Regions from separate parts of the Serratia marcescens subsp. marcescens ATCC 13880 genome, predicted to be linked through region 1. Evidence: predicted binding sites of a transcription regulator. Region 1 holds the regulator's gene; each other region holds the start of a gene.

Region 1 (6,461 bases):
CGGCAGGAAGCGCACGTCGAACACGTAGTCGGCGTCGATCGGGATGCCGTGTTTGAAACCGAAGGATTCGAACACCATGGTCAGTTCGCGCTCGCGCTTGCCCAGCAGGCGGGTGCGCAGCATTTCGGCCAGTTCGTGCACCGACATTTCCGAGGTGTCGATAATCAGGTCGGCCCGCGAGCGCAGCGGTTCGAGCAGATCGCTTTCTTCGTCGATCGCGCTTTCCAGCGACAGGTTTTTGCTGGAGAGCGGATGCAGGCGGCGGGTGTCGCTGTAACGGCGGATCAGCGTGTTGCGATCGGCGTCGAGGAACAGCAGCTGCGGTGAGAAGCTGTCCGGCAGCTGAGTCATCGCGTATTCGAACACTTCCGGCGATTCCGGCATGTTGCGCACGTCGATGCTGACCGCTGCGGAGATATTGCGTTCCGCCAGCGTATTGGCGAGCTGCGGCAGCAGGACCACCGGCAGGTTGTCAACGCAGTAAAAACCCATGTCTTCCAGCGCCCGCAAGGCGACGGATTTTCCGGAACCGGAACGGCCGCTGACAATCATCAGCACCATGTGGCAACTCCCCTGGCATCGCGGCGGCGTTCATCGCCACCGGTGGAAACTTTGTTATTCCGGCCGCAGCCGGATCCATCATCGTGAAACAGTAACGTTATCCGGGCTGGAAGTCACGCCGGCCGGGCATCACTCGGTGATGATTTGGTAAAGTTCTTCGTCGCTTTGCGCGGCGCGCAGGCGGCGACATACGGTTTTGTCGGCCAGGCGTTTGGCGACCAGCGACAGGGTATGCAAATGGGTTTTGCACTGATCGGCAGGCACCAATAGCGCGAACAGCAGGTCGACCGGCTGGTTGTCGATAGCGTCGAAAGCGATGGGTTGGTCGAGACGGATAAACACGCCAACGGCCCGCAGTGTGTCCTCTTCCAGTTTGCCGTGGGGAATGGCGATACCGTTGCCGATACCGGTGCTGCCCATGCGTTCCCGGGTGAGAACCGCGTCAAACACCACCTGCGAAGGCAGATTGAGCTGTTTGGCGGCCAGTTCGCTGATAATTTCCAAAGCCCGCTTCTTGCTGGTGCAGTGTACCGAGCTTTTGGTGCACTCGATGTTTAACACCGAGCTTAATTGCATATATTCGTTGTTCATCTCATCTTCACTTAAAACCGCGCCGCCGGGCGCGCCCGGCAAGGCGGTTTTTCGTCGGTTTTAACCCTGATTACCGTTCGGCGCGTCACCCATGCGGGTCACGCGCCGAAGGGTGAGGCGGCGACGGATGCCGCCTCATGGAATGGGTTAGGGTGTCAGTGTTGCTTCAATTTGTCTTTATGTTTGTTCAATTGACGTGCCAATTTGTCGATCAGCGTATCAATTGCGGCATACATATTCTCGTCTTCCGAGGTGGCGTGCAACTCGCCTCCATTCACGTGCACCGTTGCTTCCGCAATTTGCTGCACTTTTTCCACACTTAATACAACATACACCTGATTGATGCGATCAAAATACTGTTCGAGTTTGGCGAACTTGTTGTTCACGAACTCGCGCAACGGATCGGTGATTTCGATGTGGTGTCCGGTAATGTTGAGCTGCATAGTGTCTTCCTTCTCAATAGAGGTCAAACCAACTGTTTACGCTGGTTCGACGGCGGGATGGACAAAGACTCTCGGTACTTGGCGACGGTGCGCCGCGCCACGATGATCCCCTGATCGGCGAGCAGGGTGGCCAGCTTGCTGTCGCTGAGTGGTTTGGCGGGGTTTTCCGCCGCAATCAATTTCTTCACCAATGCGCGGATCGCCGTCGAGGAGGCTTCGCCGCCGCTGTCGGTATTCACGTGGCTGGAGAAGAAATATTTCAATTCGAAAATGCCGCGCGGGCTGTGCAGAAACTTCTGCGTGGTGACGCGCGAGATCGTCGATTCATGCATCTCCACGGCCTGGGCGATATCCGCCAGCACCATGGGTTTCATAAACTCTTCGCCTTGCTCGAAGAACGCCTGCTGCTGATCGACGATGCAGCGGGTGACCTTCAGCAGCGTCTCGTTACGGCTCTCCAGGCTTTTAATCAGCCACTTGGCTTCCTGCAGGTTGCTGCGGATGAACTGGCCGTCGGCTTCGCTGCGGGCGCTGTTGCCCAGCGCTGCGTATTGCTGATTGATCTTCAAACGCGGCACGCTGTCGCCGTTGAGCTCGACCGTCCATTTGTTCTGCGTCTTGCGCACCAGCACGTCCGGGATCACGTATTCCGATTCGCCGGTATTGATCGACTGCCCCGGGCGCGGATCGAGCGACTGAATCAGCAGCATCGCTTCTTTCAGTGTATCTTCTTTTAGCCGGGTTGATCGCATCAGGCTGCGAAAGTCATGGTTGGCCAGCAGATCCAGATGGTCGCTGATGATCAGCCGCGCTTCGGCCAGGTAAGGGGTGTCTTTGGCGTATTGGGAGAGCTGCACCAGCAGGCAATCGCGCAGATCGCGCGCGGCGACGCCGATCGGATCGAAACGCTGCACGCGCTTCAACACCGCCTCGACTTCCTCGAGGGTCACGTTTTCGTCGCCCAGGCTTTCCAGAATGTCTTCCAGCGGCACGGTGAGATAGCCGGTGTCGTCCACCGCGTCGACGATGGAGGTGGCGATGGCGGCGTCGGTATCGGAAAACGGCGTCAGATCCACCTGCCACATCAGGTAATCCTGCAGCGTTTGGGTGGTCTCGCCCTGATAGACCGGCAGCTCGTCGTCGCTGTAGTCGGTGCCGGTGCCGGACGGCGTGCCAGCGGTGTAGATCTCATCCCAGGTGGCGTCCAGCGGCAGCTCTTCCGGCATGTCTTTCTGTTCCAGCGCCTCGCGGGTATCGAGCCCCTCGGTCTCCTGGGTTTCTTTGGCGTCGATTTCGTCGTGCAGATCGGTCTGTTCAAGCAGCGGATTGCTCTCCAGCGCCAGCTGGATCTCTTGTTGAAGCTCAAGCGTGGACAACTGCAGCAGGCGGATCGCCTGCTGGAGCTGAGGAGTCATGGCCAGCTGTTGACTGAGCCTGAGTTGCAAACCTTGCTTCATAGTTTTCTGTCTACTTCCGTTAACGGTGTCGCCCCGCAGGGCGCGCCGGCGTTTAGAGGCGGAACTCTTCGCCCAGATAAACGCGTTTAACCTGCTCGTCGGCCAGAATAGCATCCGGCGTGCCGTGGGCAATCAGTTTGCCCTGGCTGACGATGTAGGCGCGTTCACATACGTCCAGCGTCTCGCGCACGTTGTGGTCGGTGATCAGCACGCCCAGGCCGCTGTCACGCAGGTGCTCGATGATTTTTTTGATGTCGATAACGGAAATCGGATCCACCCCGGCGAAGGGTTCGTCCAGCAGAATGAATTTCGGGTTGGCCGCCAGCGCGCGGGCGATTTCGACGCGGCGGCGTTCACCGCCGGACAGCGCCTGGCCGAGGCTGTCGCGCAGATGGGAGATATGGAACTCTTCCATCAGTTCTTTGGCGCGGTCTTCGCGCTGTTCGCTGGTGAGGTCGGGGCGAATCTCCAGCACCGCCATCAGGTTGTCGTACACGCTCAGGCGGCGGAAGATCGACGCTTCCTGCGGCAGGTAACCAATGCCGCGGCGCGCGCGGGCGTGCAGCGGCAGCAGGCTGATGTCTTCTTCGTCGATCACGATGCGCCCGGCGTCGCGTGGCACGATGCCGACCACCATGTAGAAGGTGGTGGTTTTACCGGCGCCGTTCGGGCCGAGCAGGCCGACGATCTCGCCGGATTTCACTTTCAGGCTGACGTCTTCGACAACTTTACGGCCCTTGTAGGCTTTCGCCAGGTTTTCTGCGATGAGTGTTGCCATAAGTGATTAGTTACTCTTTTTTTGCTCGTTTTTGTCTTGCAACTGCGACGGTACCAGAACCGTTGTCACGCGTTTGCCTTTATCGCTAAACGCCTGCATTTGCTGCTGTTGCACCAGATAGGTGATGCGATCGCCTTTCACGTTGCTGTCGAGCTGCTCCAGATAGGCGTTGCCCGTCAGGGTCACCAGCTGGGTCGCCACGTCGTAACGCACTTTCTGCGCGTGGCCTTTGACCGGCTTGCCGCTGTCCTGCATCTGGTAGAAGGTTACCGGGTTGCCGAACGCTTCAATATAGGTCTTATTCTGATCTCCGCCCGGGCGGGTGACGACCACCTTGTCGGCGCGAATATCGATGGTGCCCTGTTTGATCACCACGTTGTCGGTGAAGGTGCTGACGTTGCTTTGCATGTCCAACGACTGCTTGAGCGAGTCGATGCTGACCGGCTGGCTGGAGTCGGATTTCAGCGCCAGAGCGGGGGCGCTGGCGGCCAAAACTAAGCTGCCGAGCAACAGGTTACGGAGTTGTTTTTTGGTTCTGAATTTCATAGTTGGTCTTAACCTTATCAATCAGCTCAGCGGTTTTGGTCCGCAGGTTCCCACGCATTTTCATGCCGTTAGAGGTAAAATTGGTCCCGTAAAGCGTGACTTCGTCATCGGAGGTGACGTCTTGGGTGACCAGGTTTACCTGAGCGTTGTCCGTCTTAATTTTTTCCAGCTGCGAGGTGGTGGTCAGGCTGTTCACCTCGACGTGACCATACAGATACAGCATTCGGTCTTTAGTCAGTTTGGCGCGATCGGCGCGAACTGACCAGGTGGCCACCGCATTCTCATCGAACAGCGTCATCACCGGCTGGGTGAACCAGCTCAGCTCGCCGGCGGTGTAATACTTCGCGTCTTCCGCCACCAGTTTGTAATTCAGCTTGCCGGCCGGGTTGTACACCACGGTGACCGTGTGCTGGCTCTGGTAGGTCGGATCCTGATCGTTGACCGGGCCAGGGGCCGTGTCGTCGCTGAAGTCCGTCATGTTCCAGCCGATCAGCGCCAGAACGATCACCGTCAACAGGATGGTGATCCACAGTTTGGTTTTACTCATATCGACAGCCCTTTGGCGTCCTCCAGCTTATTTTGAGCCAAAAGAATGATGTCGCACAGTTCGCGCACCGCGCCGCGGCCGCCGGCAATGCGGGTGACGTAGTGGGCGCGCGGCGTCAGCAGCGGGTGGGCGTCCGCCACCGCGACCGCCAGGCCGACCTGCGCCATCACCGGCCAGTCGATCAGGTCATCGCCGATATAGGCGACCTGATCCGCCGTTAACGACAGTTTATCCAACAGTTCGCGGAAGGCCAAAAGCTTATCGGATTGCCCCTGATACAGATGGGTGATGCCGAGCGTCTGCGCGCGATCTTCCAGCAGCTTGGCGGAGCGACCGGTGATGATCGCCACCTCGATGTCCGAGGTTTTCAAGCAGCGGATGCCGTAACCGTCGCGCACGTTGAACGCCTTCAGTTCTTCACCGTTGTTGCCCATGAAGATCAGGCCGTCCGACAGCACGCCGTCAACGTCGCAAATCAACAGGCGGATGTTCCCGGCACGCGCCATAACCTCTTGTTCTACCGGCCCGTAGCAGGTTTCTACCATACCCATTCCGTTCTATTCCTTAATTAAACGACGCCGGCGCGCAGCATGTCATGCATATGTACCACACCCAGCAACTGGTCGCCATCGGCAACCAGCAGCGCGGTGATGTGGCGTTGTTGCATCAGGTTCAATGCATCGACCGCCAGGAGGTTGGGGCGCACCCGCACGCCGCCCGGCGTCATGACATCGGCGATCTTCGCCTCGTGCAGGTTGATGCCCATGTCGAACACCCGGCGCAGGTCGCCATCGGTAAAGATGCCGGCGATTTTCATCAAATCGTCGCAGATCACCGTCAGGCCCAGATTTTTGCGGGTAATTTCCAGCAACGCGTCGCGCAACGAGGCGTCGGCGCTGACGTGGGGTATTTCATCGCCGCTGTGCATGATATCGCTAACCCGCAGCAGCAGTTTGCGGCCGAGTGCGCCGCCCGGATGCGACAGCGCGAAATCTTCCGGCGTGAAACCGCGCGCTTTGAGCAGCGCGACGGCCAGCGCATCGCCCATCACCAGCGTGGCGGTGGTGCTGGTGGTCGGCGCCAGCCCCAGCGGGCACGCTTCCTGCGGCACCTTGATGCACAGGTGGATATCCGCCGCTTTACCCATCGCGCTTTCCGGATTGTTGGTCATACAGATGAGGGTGATCTGTTGGCGTTTCAACACCGGGATCAGCGCCAGGATCTCGCTGGACTCGCCGGAGTTGGAGATGGCGAGCACGATGTCCTGCGGGGTGACCATGCCCAAATCGCCATGGCTGGCCTCCGCCGGATGAACGAAGAATGAGGGCGTGCCGGTGCTGGCGAAGGTCGCGGCGATCTTGCAGCCGATATGGCCGGATTTGCCCATGCCCATCACCACCACTTTGCCGCCGCAGGCGGCGATGGTTTCGCAGGCGCGGGTGAAGTCTGCGTTGATGTAGCGATCGAGCTGGGCCAGCCCTTCACGCTCTATCTGAAGCACTTCCTTACCGGCCTGTTGAAAATCGAAGCCCGGTTGC
Region 2 (6,461 bases), 520 kb from region 1:
TGGATCACTTTGCGCATCCGGACGACGAGCTGGCGATCGCCCAACGCGAAGGCAAACTGCACCGCAATTTCCAGGGCTACACCACTCAGGGCGACAGCGATCTGCTGGGGCTGGGCGTGTCGGCTATCAGCATGCTCGGCGACAGCTATGCGCAGAATCAGAAAGAGCTGAAGCATTACTATGACAGCGTGCAAGCGCAGGGCAACGCGCTGTGGCGCGGGCTGGCGCTGACGGACGACGATTGCCTGCGGCGCGATCTGATCAAAACCCTGATCTGCAATTTCCGGTTGGCGTATCAGCCGCTCGAACGGCAATACGGCATCGATTTCACCGCTTACTTCGCCGAAGACCTGCAGCTGCTGGCGCCGTTTGAACGCGATGGGCTGGTGGAGCGCGATGAGCAAGGCATTCGCGTCACGCCGCGCGGGCGCCTGCTGATCCGCAATATCTGTATGTGTTTCGACCGCTATCTGCGGCAACAGGCACGCAGCCAGCAGTTCTCTCGGGTGATCTGAGGATGAAAAAACAGCCGCTGATGCGGCTGTTTTTTTAACTGAAGAAGTTAATCAGCGCGGCGCACAGCACCGCGGCGACCGCCGCCTGCGGAGTGTGGCTGGCGGCGGAGCCCAGCTCCGCGCCCTGAGAAATGAATGCGATGAATGAGTCCAGCATCGTCAACCTCCAGAGTGTGCGACACGATCATACTGCGCCCGCACCGGCTGTAAAGCCTGCGGTTGGCGTTTTTTTGTGCGCCGGACTGCGTTTTTCATCATCCATCCCCGTTCCTATTCCATACCCAGCTCTTTAAGCTTGCGGGTGAGGGTATTGCGCCCCCAGCCCAGCAGGCGCGCGGCTTCCTGTTTGTGCCCCTGGGTATGGCGCAGGGCGGTGGTGAGCAGCGTGCGCTCCATTTCCGGCTGGGCTTCCGACAGCAGGTTTTGATGACCGGAACGCAGCGCGCGATCGGCCCACTGCGCCAGCAGCGTGGCCCAGCTGTCCGGCAGACTGTGGCTGGGGCTCTCCGGCGCGGCGGTTTCGAACAGCTCACCCGGCAGATCCTGAATCAGCACTTCCTGCCCGGCGGCCATCACCGTCAGCCAGCGGCAGGTGTTCTCCAACTGGCGCACGTTGCCCGGCCAGGGCAGGCGGGTCAGCGCAGTTTCGGTTTCCGGATGCAGGTTCTTGGCCTCGACGCCCAGCTCTTTGGCGGCGATCTGCAGGAAGTGGCGCGCCAGCCGCGGGATGTCTTCACGGCGCTCGCGCAGCGGCGGCAGGTGTACGCGGATCACGTTCAGGCGGTGGAACAGATCCTCGCGGAACTTGCCTTCCTGTACCCGCAGCTCCAGGTTCTGGTGCGTGGCGGCGATGATGCGCACGTCGACCTTCACCGGCGCATAGCCGCCGACCCGGTAGAACTGGCCGTCCGCCAGCACCCGCAGCAGGCGCGTTTGCACGTCGAGCGGCATATCGCCGATCTCGTCGAGGAACAGCGTGCCGCCGTCGGCCTGTTCAAAGCGCCCCTGGCGGATTTGGTTAGCGCCGGTGAAGGCGCCTTTCTCGTGGCCGAACAGCTCGGACTCGATCAGATCCTTGGGGATGGCAGCCATGTTCAGGGCGATGAACGGCGACTTGGCGCGCGGGCTGTGGCGGTGCAGCGCATGCGCCACCAGCTCCTTGCCGGTGCCGGATTCGCCGTTGATCAGCACGCTGATCGACGAACGCGAGAGCCGGCCGATGATGCGAAACACGTCCTGCATCGCCGGCGCCTCGCCGATGATGTCCGCCGCCGGATCGCTGGCCGGCTGGCTGCGCACCGGCTGCTGCTGTTCCTGATAATGGCTGATGGCGCGCTCGACCAGCGCCACCGCTTCGTCGATGTCGAACGGCTTCGGCAGGTAGTCGAAGGCCCCTTGCTGATAAGCGCTGACGGCGGCGTCCAAATCCGAATGCGCGGTCATGATGATCACCGGCAGCATCGGGTGACGCTGTTTGATCTGCTTGAGCAGCGCCAGACCATCAATGCCCGGCATGCGGATATCGGACAGCAGCACGTCGGGGGTTTGCGTGGCCAAGGCTTCCAGCACGTCATTGCCGCCTTCGAAGGTGGCGCAGCTCAGGCCCGCGCCGGTGAGCGCGCGCTCAAGCACCCAGCGGATGGAGCTATCGTCATCGACGATCCAGACTATCCCTCGTTGCATTGCAAACCTCACTGACGAATGGGCAGGTAGACCGAGAATTCGGTATGACCTGGCCAACTGTTGAATTCAATTTTTCCGCAATGCTGATCGATCAGATTGCGGGCGATGGATAATCCCAGGCCGGTACCGCCTTCACGGCCGCTGACCATCGGGTAGAACAGCGTGTCCTGCAGCTGCGCCGGCACGCCGGGGCCGTCGTCTTCGACGTCGATGCGCGCCGCCAGTCGGTAGCGGGTACCGTGCAACGTAATCTGAAACGCGGTGCGGGTGCGCAGCGTGATGGTGCCGCCCGCCTCGCCCAGCGCCTGCAGCGCATTGCGGGTGATGTTCAGCAGCACCTGTTCTATCTGATCCGGGTCATGAGCCATTTCCGGCAGACTCGGATCGTAGTCGCGCACCAGCGTGACGTTATCCGGCATTTCCAGCGACACCAGTTGGCAGACGCGCTCCGCGACCTGATGAATGCTCTGGGTAATATGCTGGCCGGGCCGCTGCGGCCCGAGCAGACGATCCACCAGATTGCGCAGCCGATCGGCCTGCTCAATGATCACCTTGGTGTATTCGGTCAGCGCCGGATCGGGCAGCGCCTTGGCCAGCAGCTGCGCCGCGCCCCGCAGGCCGCCCAGCGGGTTTTTGATTTCGTGCGCCAAACCGCGCACCAGATCGCGGGCTGCTACCTGTTGGGCATGCTGCAGCTGTTCCTGGCTCAGGCGGCGCTGATTGTCCATCGGCGCCAGTTCGACCAGGATATAGCCTTCCGGCAGCGCCTGAGCGGTCAGGGAAAGGATATGCGCGCGGCCGTCGACCACCAGGGTCACTTCGTTATCGGTGAAGCCCTGCCCGGCGCGCAGGCTTTCGCGCATCAAAGAGACGTTCAGCGAAAAATAACCGAGCAAATCGGGCAGCGGCGTACCGAACAGCTTGCGGGAGCTTTGCGCCAGCAGCTGCTGTGCCGCCGGGTTGGCGTAGTGAACCGCCAGTGAGTCATCCAACAGCAGGATGCTGTTGATGAGTGAATTGAGGATCTGCCCAGCATCGGGCAGCTTGCCAGTTGCCATACAGCAGACTCCTGCACCTTTTTAGTGCATCTATCCTACTCCATCCGGGATCGACACGGTATGGAATAGTTTTGCAGAAAATACGGTGGAGAAAAAAACCCATCCGAAGATGGGCTGAAAGTTTCCACGGCAACAAAAAAGCGATAACAAAAATTGTGGGCGCCGTCCGCCAGGGCAGACGGCGCGGGTAGAACTTAGACGCTGTAGTACAGTTCGAACTCGACCGGGTGTGGCGTCATGCGAATGCGGTCCATCTCTTCTTTGCGCAGTTCGATGTAGGCATCGATCGCATCGTCGGTGAACACGCCGCCGCGGGTCAGGAACTCGCGGTCTTCGTTCAGTGCGGCCATCGCCTCGTCCAGCGAGCCGGCCACTTTTGGGATCTCGGCTTCTTCTTCCGGCGGCAGGTCGTACAGGTTTTTGTCCATGGCGTCGCCAGGGTGGATCTTGTTGATGATGCCGTCCAGGCCGGCCATCAGCAGCGCGGCGAAGCACAGGTATGGGTTAGCCGCCGGATCCGGGAAGCGGGCTTCGATGCGGCGCGCTTTCGGGCTGGCGACCACCGGGATACGGATGGACGCGGAGCGGTTACGGGCGGAGTAAGCCAGCATCACCGGCGCTTCGTAGCCCGGCACCAGACGTTTGTACGAGTTGGTGGTCGGGTTGGCCAGCGCGTTGATCGCCTTGGCGTGCTTGATGATGCCGCCGATGTAGAACAGCGCGGTTTCAGACAGGCCGCCGTATTTGTCGCCGGCGAACAGGTTGGTGCCGTTCTTGGACAGCGACATGTGGCAGTGCATGCCGGAACCGTTGTCGCCGAACATAGGCTTCGGCATGAAGGTTGCGGTTTTACCAAAGGCGTGCGCCACGTTGTGCACTACGTACTTGTAGATCTGAATTTCGTCGGCTTTCTTGGTCATGGTGTTGAAGCGGGTCGCCACTTCGTTCTGACCGGCGGTCGCCACTTCGTGGTGGTGCGCTTCAACCACCAGGCCCATCTCTTCCATGGTCAGACACATGGTGGAACGCAGATCCTGCGAAGAGTCGACCGGTGGAACCGGGAAGTAACCGCCTTTCACCGCCGGACGGTGGCCTTTGTTGCCGCCGTCGTATTTTGTGCCGGAGTTCCAGGCGCCTTCGATATCGTCGATCGCCACGTGGGAACCGCGGATGCTGCTGCCGAAGCGGATGTCGTCGAACAGGAAGAACTCAGGCTCTGGCCCGAACAGCACGGTGTCCGCGATGCCGGAGGAGCGCAGGAAGTCTTCGGCGCGTTTGGAAATGGAGCGCGGGTCGCGATCGTAGCCTTGCATGGTGCCCGGCTCGAGAATGTCGCAGCGAATAATCAGCGTAGGTTCTTCGAAGAACGGATCCAGAACCGCCGTGCTGGCGTCCGGCATCAGCACCATGTCAGATTCGTTGATGCCCTTCCAACCACCGATAGAGGAGCCGTCAAACATTTTACCTTCTTCGAAGAAGTCGGCGTTTACCTGGTGAGCCGGGATAGTCACGTGCTGTTCCTTACCCTTGGTGTCAGTGAAACGCAGGTCTACGAATTTCACTTCATGCTCATTCAGCATCGTCAAAACGTGTTCAGCGGACATACTTAACTCTCCCGGTTTATCATTGTCGTCGTCGTGGAACGAATCTGTGGAACTGGCTTTTTTTCGCCTTGAAAAGACTAAAGCGAAAAGCGTGCCAACTTTTAAAAAAGGCTTTCATCGCCTTTCTGCGCGGGTTTTACCCAACCCCAGTATGCACCATCAGTGATAAATTGCACCGAAGTGGTGCAATCGGAGTGAGTGAGGGCACTGAAATGGTGCAAAAGTGCAACGATTGCGGCTTTTTGCACCGTGAAAGGGATCACAAACTGACCGGTACGCGGTTGTTTATAAGAGATGGTTGTGATCTTGTTTAGTCCCTCGCTTAATACGTGTACAATAGCGCGCTATTTCTAATGCCCGAGGCAAAGCTGTGATCGAAAATTTGCGTAACATCGCCATTATTGCCCACGTTGACCATGGTAAAACCACCCTGGTTGATAAGCTGCTGCAACAATCCGGTACTTTCGGAGAGCGTGCGGAAGCCACCGAACGCGTAATGGACTCCAACGATTTGGAGAAAGAGCGTGGGATTACCATCCTCGCAAAAAACACCGCCATTAATTGGAACGGTTACCGCATCAACATCGTGGATACCCCAGGACACGCCGACTTCGGCGGCGAGGTAGAGCGCGTGATGTCGATGGTTGACTCGGTGCTGCTGGTTGTGGATGCAATGGATGGCCCTATGCCGCAAACCCGCTTCGTGACCAAGAAGGCCTTCGCCAATGGTCTGAAGCCGATCGTGGTCATCAACAAGGTTGACCGCCCTGGCGCGCGCCCTGACTGGGTTGTGGATCAGGTGTTCGACCTGTTCGTGAACCTCGATGCGACCGACGAGCAGCTCGACTTCCCGATCATCTACGCTTCTGCGCTGAACGGCATCGCCGGCGTCGACCACACCGACATGGCGGAAGACATGACCCCGCTGTATCAGGCGATCGTCGACCACGTGTCTGCGCCGCAGGTTGAGCTGGAAGCGCCATTCCAGATGCAGATCTCCCAGTTGGACTACAACAACTACCTGGGCGTTATCGGCATCGGCCGCATCAAGCGCGGTAAAGTGAAGCCGAACCAGCAGGTCACCATCATCGACAGCGAAGGCAAAACTCGCAACGGTAAAGTGGGTAAAGTGCTGGGTCACCTGGGTCTGGAGCGTATCGACAGCACCCTGGCGGAAGCGGGCGACATCATCGCCATCACCGGCCTGGGCGAGCTGAACATCTCCGACACCATCTGCGACACCAACGCCGTAGAAGCGCTGCCGGCGCTGTCCGTCGACGAACCGACCGTCACCATGTTCTTCAACGTCAACACCTCGCCGTTCTGCGGTAAAGAAGGCAAGTACGTGACGTCGCGTCAGATCCTTGACCGTCTGAACAAAGAGCTGGTGCACAACGTGGCGCTGCGCGTTGAAGAAACCGACGATGCGGACGCCTTCCGCGTATCCGGTCGTGGCGAGCTGCACCTGTCGGTGCTGATCGAAAACATGCGCCGTGAAGGTTTCGAGTTGGCGGTTTCCCGTCCGAAAGTTATCTTCCGCGAAATCGATGGCCGCAAGCAGGAGCCATTCGAGAACGTGACGCTGGATATCGAAGAGCAGC
Region 3 (6,461 bases), 1.7 Mb from region 1:
ACCTTGCGGCGCGCGGTGCAGGACGGCATCACCGCGATGAACGGCAGGCCGATCAGACGGGCGAAGTAGGCTTCGGACACCGCGGTGCTACCCGAAGAGGCCTCGATGATGGTGGTGTTCTCGGTGATCCAGCCGTTGCAGAGGCCATAAAGGAACAGCGAGCGCGCCAGGCGGTGTTTCAGGCTGCCGGTCGGGTGGGTGCTCTCATCTTTCAGGTACAGGCAGATGCCGGGAAACGCCGGCAGGTTCAGGCGAATCAGATGCGTATCGGCGGAGCGCTGAAAATCCGCTTCTATTTCACCGATAGCATATTTTACCCAAGAGTTTGTCATGATTTGGCCTCAGAATAGGGGGCTGGTTTATGGCGTAGCATAGCCTGTCGGCGGGAAAAAAGGATTGCCATTTTCCCTGTTTAATCGCCTAATGAGAGAAAATTTTTCTCCTGGTGGCCGCTATGTTAGATAAAACAGACCGTAAGCTGCTGTGCATGCTGCAGCAAGATTGCACCCAGTCGCTGCAGGCGCTGGCCGATGCGGTCAATTTGACCTCGACGCCGTGCTGGAAGCGCCTGAAGCGCCTGGAGGACGAGGGCTATATTCGCGGCCGAGTGGCCTTGCTGGATAATGAAAAGCTCGGCCTGGGGTTGACGGCGTTCGTGCTGATCAAGACCCAGCAGCACAGCAGCGAGTGGTATCAGGCGTTTGTGCAGTTGACCAGCCAAATGCCCGAGGTGCTGGCGTTCTACCGGATGGCGGGGGAGTATGACTACCTGATGCAGGTCGAGGTGGCGGACATGAAAAGCTACGACGGCTTTTATAAGCGCCTGGTGAACGGCGTACCGGGCCTTATTGACGTCACCTCGAGCTTTGCCATGGAAAAAATCAAATACACCACCGCGCTGCCGGTGCCGGAGTGAAAAGTTCACCGGACGGGCGGCTCAACGATGGTATCCTGCTCTGCTGAAGCAGAAAAAGAGACAAATCCCATAAAATCCTGGAATCAAACTGCGTGAGATTATTTGCACAAATCGGCTGGTACTTCCGCCGGGAGTGGCGCCGCTACCTCGGTGCGGTGGTGCTGCTGATCGTCATCGCCATCCTGCAACTGTTGCCGCCTAAGCTGGTCGGCATCATCGTGGACGGCGTCACCGAAAAACAGATGTCCGCCGGCGTGCTGATGGCCTGGCTCGGGCTGATGATCGGCACCGCGATCGTCGTTTACCTGCTGCGCTATGTGTGGCGGGTATTGCTGTTCGGCGCCTCTTACCAGCTGGCGGTCGAACTGCGCGAAAACTTTTACCGCCAGCTCAGCCGACAAAACCCGGCGTTCTACCTGCGCCACCGCACCGGCGACCTGATGGCGCGCGCCACCAACGATGTGGATCGCGTGGTGTTCGCCGCCGGTGAAGGCGTGCTGACGTTGGTGGATTCGCTGGTGATGGGGGTGGTGGTGCTGGTGGTGATGAGCACCCAAATCAGCTGGCAGCTGACGGTGTTGGCGTTAATCCCGATGCCGCTGATGGCGATCGCCATCAAATATTACGGCGACCAGCTGCACCAGCGCTTTAAATCGGCGCAGGCGGCGTTTTCCAGCCTGAACGATCAGGCGCAGGAAAGCATGACCAGCATACGCATGATCAAGGCCTTTGGGCTGGAAGATCACCAATCAAACCGCTTCGCCGATGTCGCGGCGCAGACCGGGGCCAAGAACATGCACGTGGCGCGGGTGGATGCGCGCTTCGATCCGACCATTTATATCGCCATCGGCGCGTCTAACCTGTTGGCCATCGGTGGCGGCAGCTGGATGGTGGTGAACGGTTCACTGACGCTCGGGCAACTGACCAGCTTTGTGATGTACCTCGGCCTGATGATCTGGCCGATGCTGGCGCTGGCCTGGATGTTCAATATCGTCGAGCGCGGCAGCGCGGCCTACAGCCGCATCCGCAGCCTGCTCGATGAGGCGCCGGCGGTGCAGGATGGCCCGCAGGCGTTGCCGGCCGGGCGCGGCGTGCTGGACGTGGATATCCGCGCGTTCCACTACCCGGACAACCCACATCCGGCGCTGCATGACGTGGCGCTGACGTTGAAGCCGGGGCAGATGCTGGGGCTGTGCGGGCCGACCGGGGCCGGTAAGTCGACATTACTGTCGCTGATCCAGCGCCAGTTCGACGTCGACCAAGGGCAGATCCGCTATCACGGCCTGCCGTTGCCGCAGGTCAAACTCGACGACTGGCGTTCGCGGCTGTCGGTGGTGAGCCAAACGCCGTTCCTGTTCTCCGATACCGTGGCGAACAACATCGCACTGGGCCATCCGGGGGCGACGCAGGCGCAGATCGAACAGGCGGCGCGGTTGGCCAGCGTCCATGAGGACATTCGGCGGCTGCCGCAGGGCTATGACACCGAGGTGGGCGAACGCGGCGTGATGCTGTCGGGCGGGCAGAAACAGCGCATCTCCATTGCACGAGCGCTGCTGCTGGATGCGGAAATCCTGATCCTCGACGATGCGCTGTCGGCGGTGGATGGCCGTACCGAACACCAGATCCTGCACAACCTGCGCAGCTGGGGACAAGATCGCACGGTGATCATCAGCGCGCACCGGCTGTCGGCATTGACCGAAGCCAGCGAGATCCTGGTGATGCAGCACGGCGGCGTGGCGCAGCGCGGCGATCCGGCGGCGTTGGCGGCGCAGCCGGGCTGGTATCGCGATATGTACCGTTATCAGCAGCTGGAAGCGGCGCTGGACGAAGCGCCGGAAAACGGCGAGGAGGCGTTGGCCGATGAATAAAGTGCAAAAGCTGTGGCCGACGCTGAAGCGGCTGCTGGCCTACGGCTCGCCGTACCGCAAACCGCTGGGGCTGGCGGTGCTGATGCTGTGGATCGCGGCGGCGGCGGAAGTCGCCGGGCCGATCCTGGTGAGCTATTTTATCGATAATTACGTCGCCAAAGGGCAACTGCCGCTGATGATTGTCGGCGGGCTGGCGGCGGCTTACATTCTGCTGGAGCTGCTGGCGGCGGCGCTGCACTACTTCCAGGCGCTGCTGTTCAACCAGGCGGCGGTGGGGGTGGTGCAGCGGCTGCGCACCGACGTGATGGACGCCGCGCTGCGCCAGCCGCTCAGCGCCTTCGACACGCAACCGGTCGGGCAATTGATCTCGCGCGTTACCAACGACACCGAAGTGATCAAGGATCTGTACGTGATGGTGGTCTCCACGGTGCTGAAAAGCGCCGCGCTGATCGGCGCCATGCTGGTGGCGATGTTCAGCCTCGACTGGCGCATGGCGCTGGTGGCCATCTGCATCTTCCCGGCGGTGTTCGTGGTGATGGGCATTTATCAATATTACAGCACGCCGATCGTGCGCCGGGTGCGCAGTTATCTGGCGGACATCAACGACGGTTTCAACGAAGTGATCAACGGCATGGGCGTGATCCAGCAATTCCGCCAGCAGGTGCGCTTCGGCGAGCGCATGAGCGCCGCCAGCCAGTCGCACTATCTCGCGCGCATGCAGACCCTGCGGCTCGACGGTTTCCTGCTGCGGCCGCTGCTCAGCCTGTTTTCGGCGCTGGTGCTGTGCGGTTTGCTGATGTTGTTCGGCTTCAGCGGCGAAGGCGTGATTGGCGTCGGCGTGCTCTATGCCTTCATCAACTACCTGGGGCGTTTGAACGAACCGCTGATCGAGCTGACGTCACAACAGTCGATCCTGCAGCAGGCGGTGGTGGCCGGCGAACGTATTTTCGAACTGATGGATCGCAGCCAGCAGAGCTACGGCGCCGACGATAGTCCGTTGGCCGGCGGCCGTATCGATATCACCGATCTGAGCTTCGCTTACCGCGCGGACAAAAAGGTGCTGCAGCATATTTCGCTGTCGGTGCCGTCGCGCGGCTTCGTGGCGCTGGTCGGGCACACCGGCAGCGGCAAGAGCACCTTGGCTAACCTGCTGATGGGTTATTACCCGGTCAGCGAGGGGGAAGTGCGTCTCGATGGCCGCCCGATCTCCAGCTTGTCGCACCGCACGCTGCGCCAGGGCGTGGCGATGGTGCAGCAGGATCCGGTGGTGATCGCCGATTCGGTGCTGGCCAACGTCACGTTGGGGCGCAATATCGAGGAAGACGCCGTTTGGCGGGCGCTGGAAACGGTGCAGCTGGCGGATCTGGTGCGCGGCTTCCCGCAGGGTATCCACACCCGCCTGGGGGAGCAGGGCAATAACCTGTCGGTCGGGCAGAAACAGCTGCTGGCGATGGCGCGGGTCTTGGTGCAGGCGCCGCAGATCCTGATCCTCGACGAGGCGACCGCCAATATCGACTCGGGCACCGAACAGGCTATCCAGCGCGCGCTGCGTGCGATCCGCGAGCACACCACGCTGGTGGTGATCGCCCACCGGCTGTCGACCATCGTCGATGCCGATTCCATTTTGGTGCTGCATCGCGGCCAGGCGGTGGAGCAGGGCAACCATCAGCAGTTGCTGGCGCAGCAGGGGCGTTACTACCAGATGTACCAGCTGCAGTTGGCGGGCGAACAACTGGCGGAAGCGGTGCGCGAGGAGAGCCAACCCGCCTGAACATGGGCCGCGCTCGCGGCCCTTCTTTCTTTCCAACGCACCATAAGCAGGCAAACCATCTGGGCCACGCCCCCTTTCTGCACTTTTTCGACGCGATGCGCACCAAATCGGTGCGCATTATTTAACCTATCCAAGGTGTCGGTGCCGTGCCGCCTCGCGGCTGCGCCCGCGTGCCCGCTAATCCGCTGAATCGCCCTGCAAAATTAAATTTGGCACAGCCCTTGCTACATATGACGCGTACCAGGGGTGAGTTTGGGCTTAATTCGTGGAGGGGCAATATGAAGCTGGTGACCGTGGTAATCAAACCGTTCAAGCTGGAGGACGTGCGCGAGGCCTTGTCCTCCGTGGGCATTCAGGGGTTGACCGTAACCGAAGTGAAGGGCTTTGGCCGCCAGAAGGGGCACGCCGAGCTGTATCGCGGCGCCGAATATAACGTCAACTTCCTGCCCAAGGTCAAAATCGATATCGCCATCGCCGACGATCAGTTGGATGAAGTGGTTGATGTGATTAGCAAAGCCGCTTACACCGGCAAAATCGGCGACGGCAAAATTTTCGTTGCCGAATTGCAACGCGTGATCCGCATTCGCACCGGCGAAACCGACGAATCGGCACTGTAACCGCGAACTCAGTTAAGTGATGGGGATGATTGATAATGAAAAGACTGTTATCCATGTTGGGCCTGAGTTCGGTAACCCTGGTTCCTTCTTTGGCCCTGGCCGCCCCGGCGGTCGCCGATAAGGCCGACAACGCCTTTATGATGATCTGCACCGCGTTGGTGCTGTTCATGACGCTGCCGGGCATTGCGCTGTTTTACGGCGGTCTGCTGCGCGGCAAAAACGTGCTGTCGATGCTGACGCAGGTCACCGTCACCTTCGCGTTGGTCTGCGTGCTGTGGGTGCTGTATGGCTACAGCCTGGCGTTCAGCGAAGGCAATGCGGTGTTCGGCGGATTCGAGACGGCGATGCTGAAAGGCATCGGCATCGACAGCGTCACCGGCAGCATCAGCCAGATGATCCACGTCGCTTTCCAGGCCTCCTTCGCCTGTATCACCGTGGCGTTGGTGGTGGGCGGCTTCGCCGAACGCATTCGTTTCTCGGCGGTGCTGATCTTCGCGATCCTGTGGTTCACGCTGTCTTATCTGCCGATCGCGCACATGGTGTGGGGCGGCGGTTACCTGGCCGCCGACGGCGCATTGGACTTCGCCGGCGGCACCGTGGTGCACATCAACGCCGCCAGCGCCGGGTTGATCGGCGCCTACCTGATTGGCAAACGCGCCGGCTTCGGTAAAGAGGCCTTCAAACCGCACAACCTGCCGATGGTGTTTACCGGGGCGTCCATCCTGTATATCGGCTGGTTCGGCTTCAATGCCGGTTCCGCCAGTGCGGCCAACGGCATTGCGGCCTTGGCATTCCTCAATACCGTGGTTGCCACTGCGGGCGCCATTCTCTCCTGGACCTTTGCCGAGTGGGTGCTGCGCGGCAAGCCTTCATTGTTGGGCGCCTGCTCCGGCATGATCGCCGGGCTGGTTGCAGTGACGCCGGCGGCGGGCACCGTGGGGGTGGGCGGGGCGTTGATCATCGGCCTGGTGGGCGGCGTTGCCGGCCTGTGGGGCGTCGTGACGCTGAAAAAATGGCTGAAAGTGGACGACACCTGCGACGTGTTCGGTGTGCACGGGGTGTGCGGCATCGTCGGCTGCCTGTTGACCGGGGTGTTCACCGCCTCTTCACTGGGCGGCACCGGTTACGCCGAAGGGGTGACGATGGGCCATCAGGTCTGGATCCAGCTGGTGAGCGTGCTGATCACGCTGGTGTGGTCGAGCGTCGCCGCCTTTATCGCCTTCAAGATCGCGGGCGCGATGGTTGGATTGAGAGTGCCGGAGGAGCAGGAACGCGAGGGGCTGGACGTC

The links. The regulator sigma-54, encoded in region 1, starts transcription at its own class of promoters, with help from an activator protein. The targets are predictions, from matches to a motif close to GTTGGCACANNTTTCGCTNT.
Region 2: a site for sigma-54 is predicted at 4,940-4,959, ahead of glnA (glutamate--ammonia ligase). Genes of this name have one in related genera too.
Region 3: a site for sigma-54 is predicted at 4,764-4,783, ahead of glnK (P-II family nitrogen regulator). Genes of this name have one in related genera too.

What each region holds. Positions count from the first base shown of each region.
Region 1 is NZ_CP071238.1:4,527,263-4,533,723, reverse strand. It holds gene rapZ (RNase adapter RapZ) at 1-561, opposite strand, end outside; gene ptsN (PTS IIA-like nitrogen regulatory protein PtsN) at 691-1,152, opposite strand; gene hpf (ribosome hibernation promoting factor) at 1,308-1,595, opposite strand; gene rpoN (RNA polymerase factor sigma-54) at 1,619-3,052, opposite strand; gene lptB (LPS export ABC transporter ATP-binding protein) at 3,105-3,830, opposite strand; gene lptA (lipopolysaccharide ABC transporter substrate-binding protein LptA) at 3,837-4,376, opposite strand; gene lptC (LPS export ABC transporter periplasmic protein LptC) at 4,345-4,923, opposite strand; gene kdsC (3-deoxy-manno-octulosonate-8-phosphatase KdsC) at 4,920-5,474, opposite strand; gene kdsD (arabinose-5-phosphate isomerase KdsD) at 5,492-6,461, opposite strand, start outside.
Region 2 is NZ_CP071238.1:5,043,757-5,050,217, reverse strand. It holds gene hemN (oxygen-independent coproporphyrinogen III oxidase) at 1-515, shown strand, start outside; gene J0F90_RS24115 (YshB family small membrane protein) at 550-672, opposite strand; gene glnG (nitrogen regulation protein NR(I)) at 786-2,198, opposite strand; gene glnL (nitrogen regulation protein NR(II)) at 2,207-3,256, opposite strand; gene glnA (glutamate--ammonia ligase) at 3,451-4,860, opposite strand; gene typA (ribosome-dependent GTPase TypA) at 5,231-6,461, shown strand, end outside.
Region 3 is NZ_CP071238.1:1,098,697-1,105,157, forward strand. It holds gene J0F90_RS05120 (PLP-dependent cysteine synthase family protein) at 1-332, opposite strand, end outside; gene J0F90_RS05125 (Lrp/AsnC family transcriptional regulator) at 455-916, shown strand; gene smdA (multidrug efflux ABC transporter permease/ATP-binding subunit SmdA) at 1,009-2,784, shown strand; gene smdB (multidrug efflux ABC transporter permease/ATP-binding subunit SmdB) at 2,777-4,555, shown strand; gene glnK (P-II family nitrogen regulator) at 4,834-5,172, shown strand; gene amtB (ammonium transporter AmtB) at 5,208-6,461, shown strand, end outside.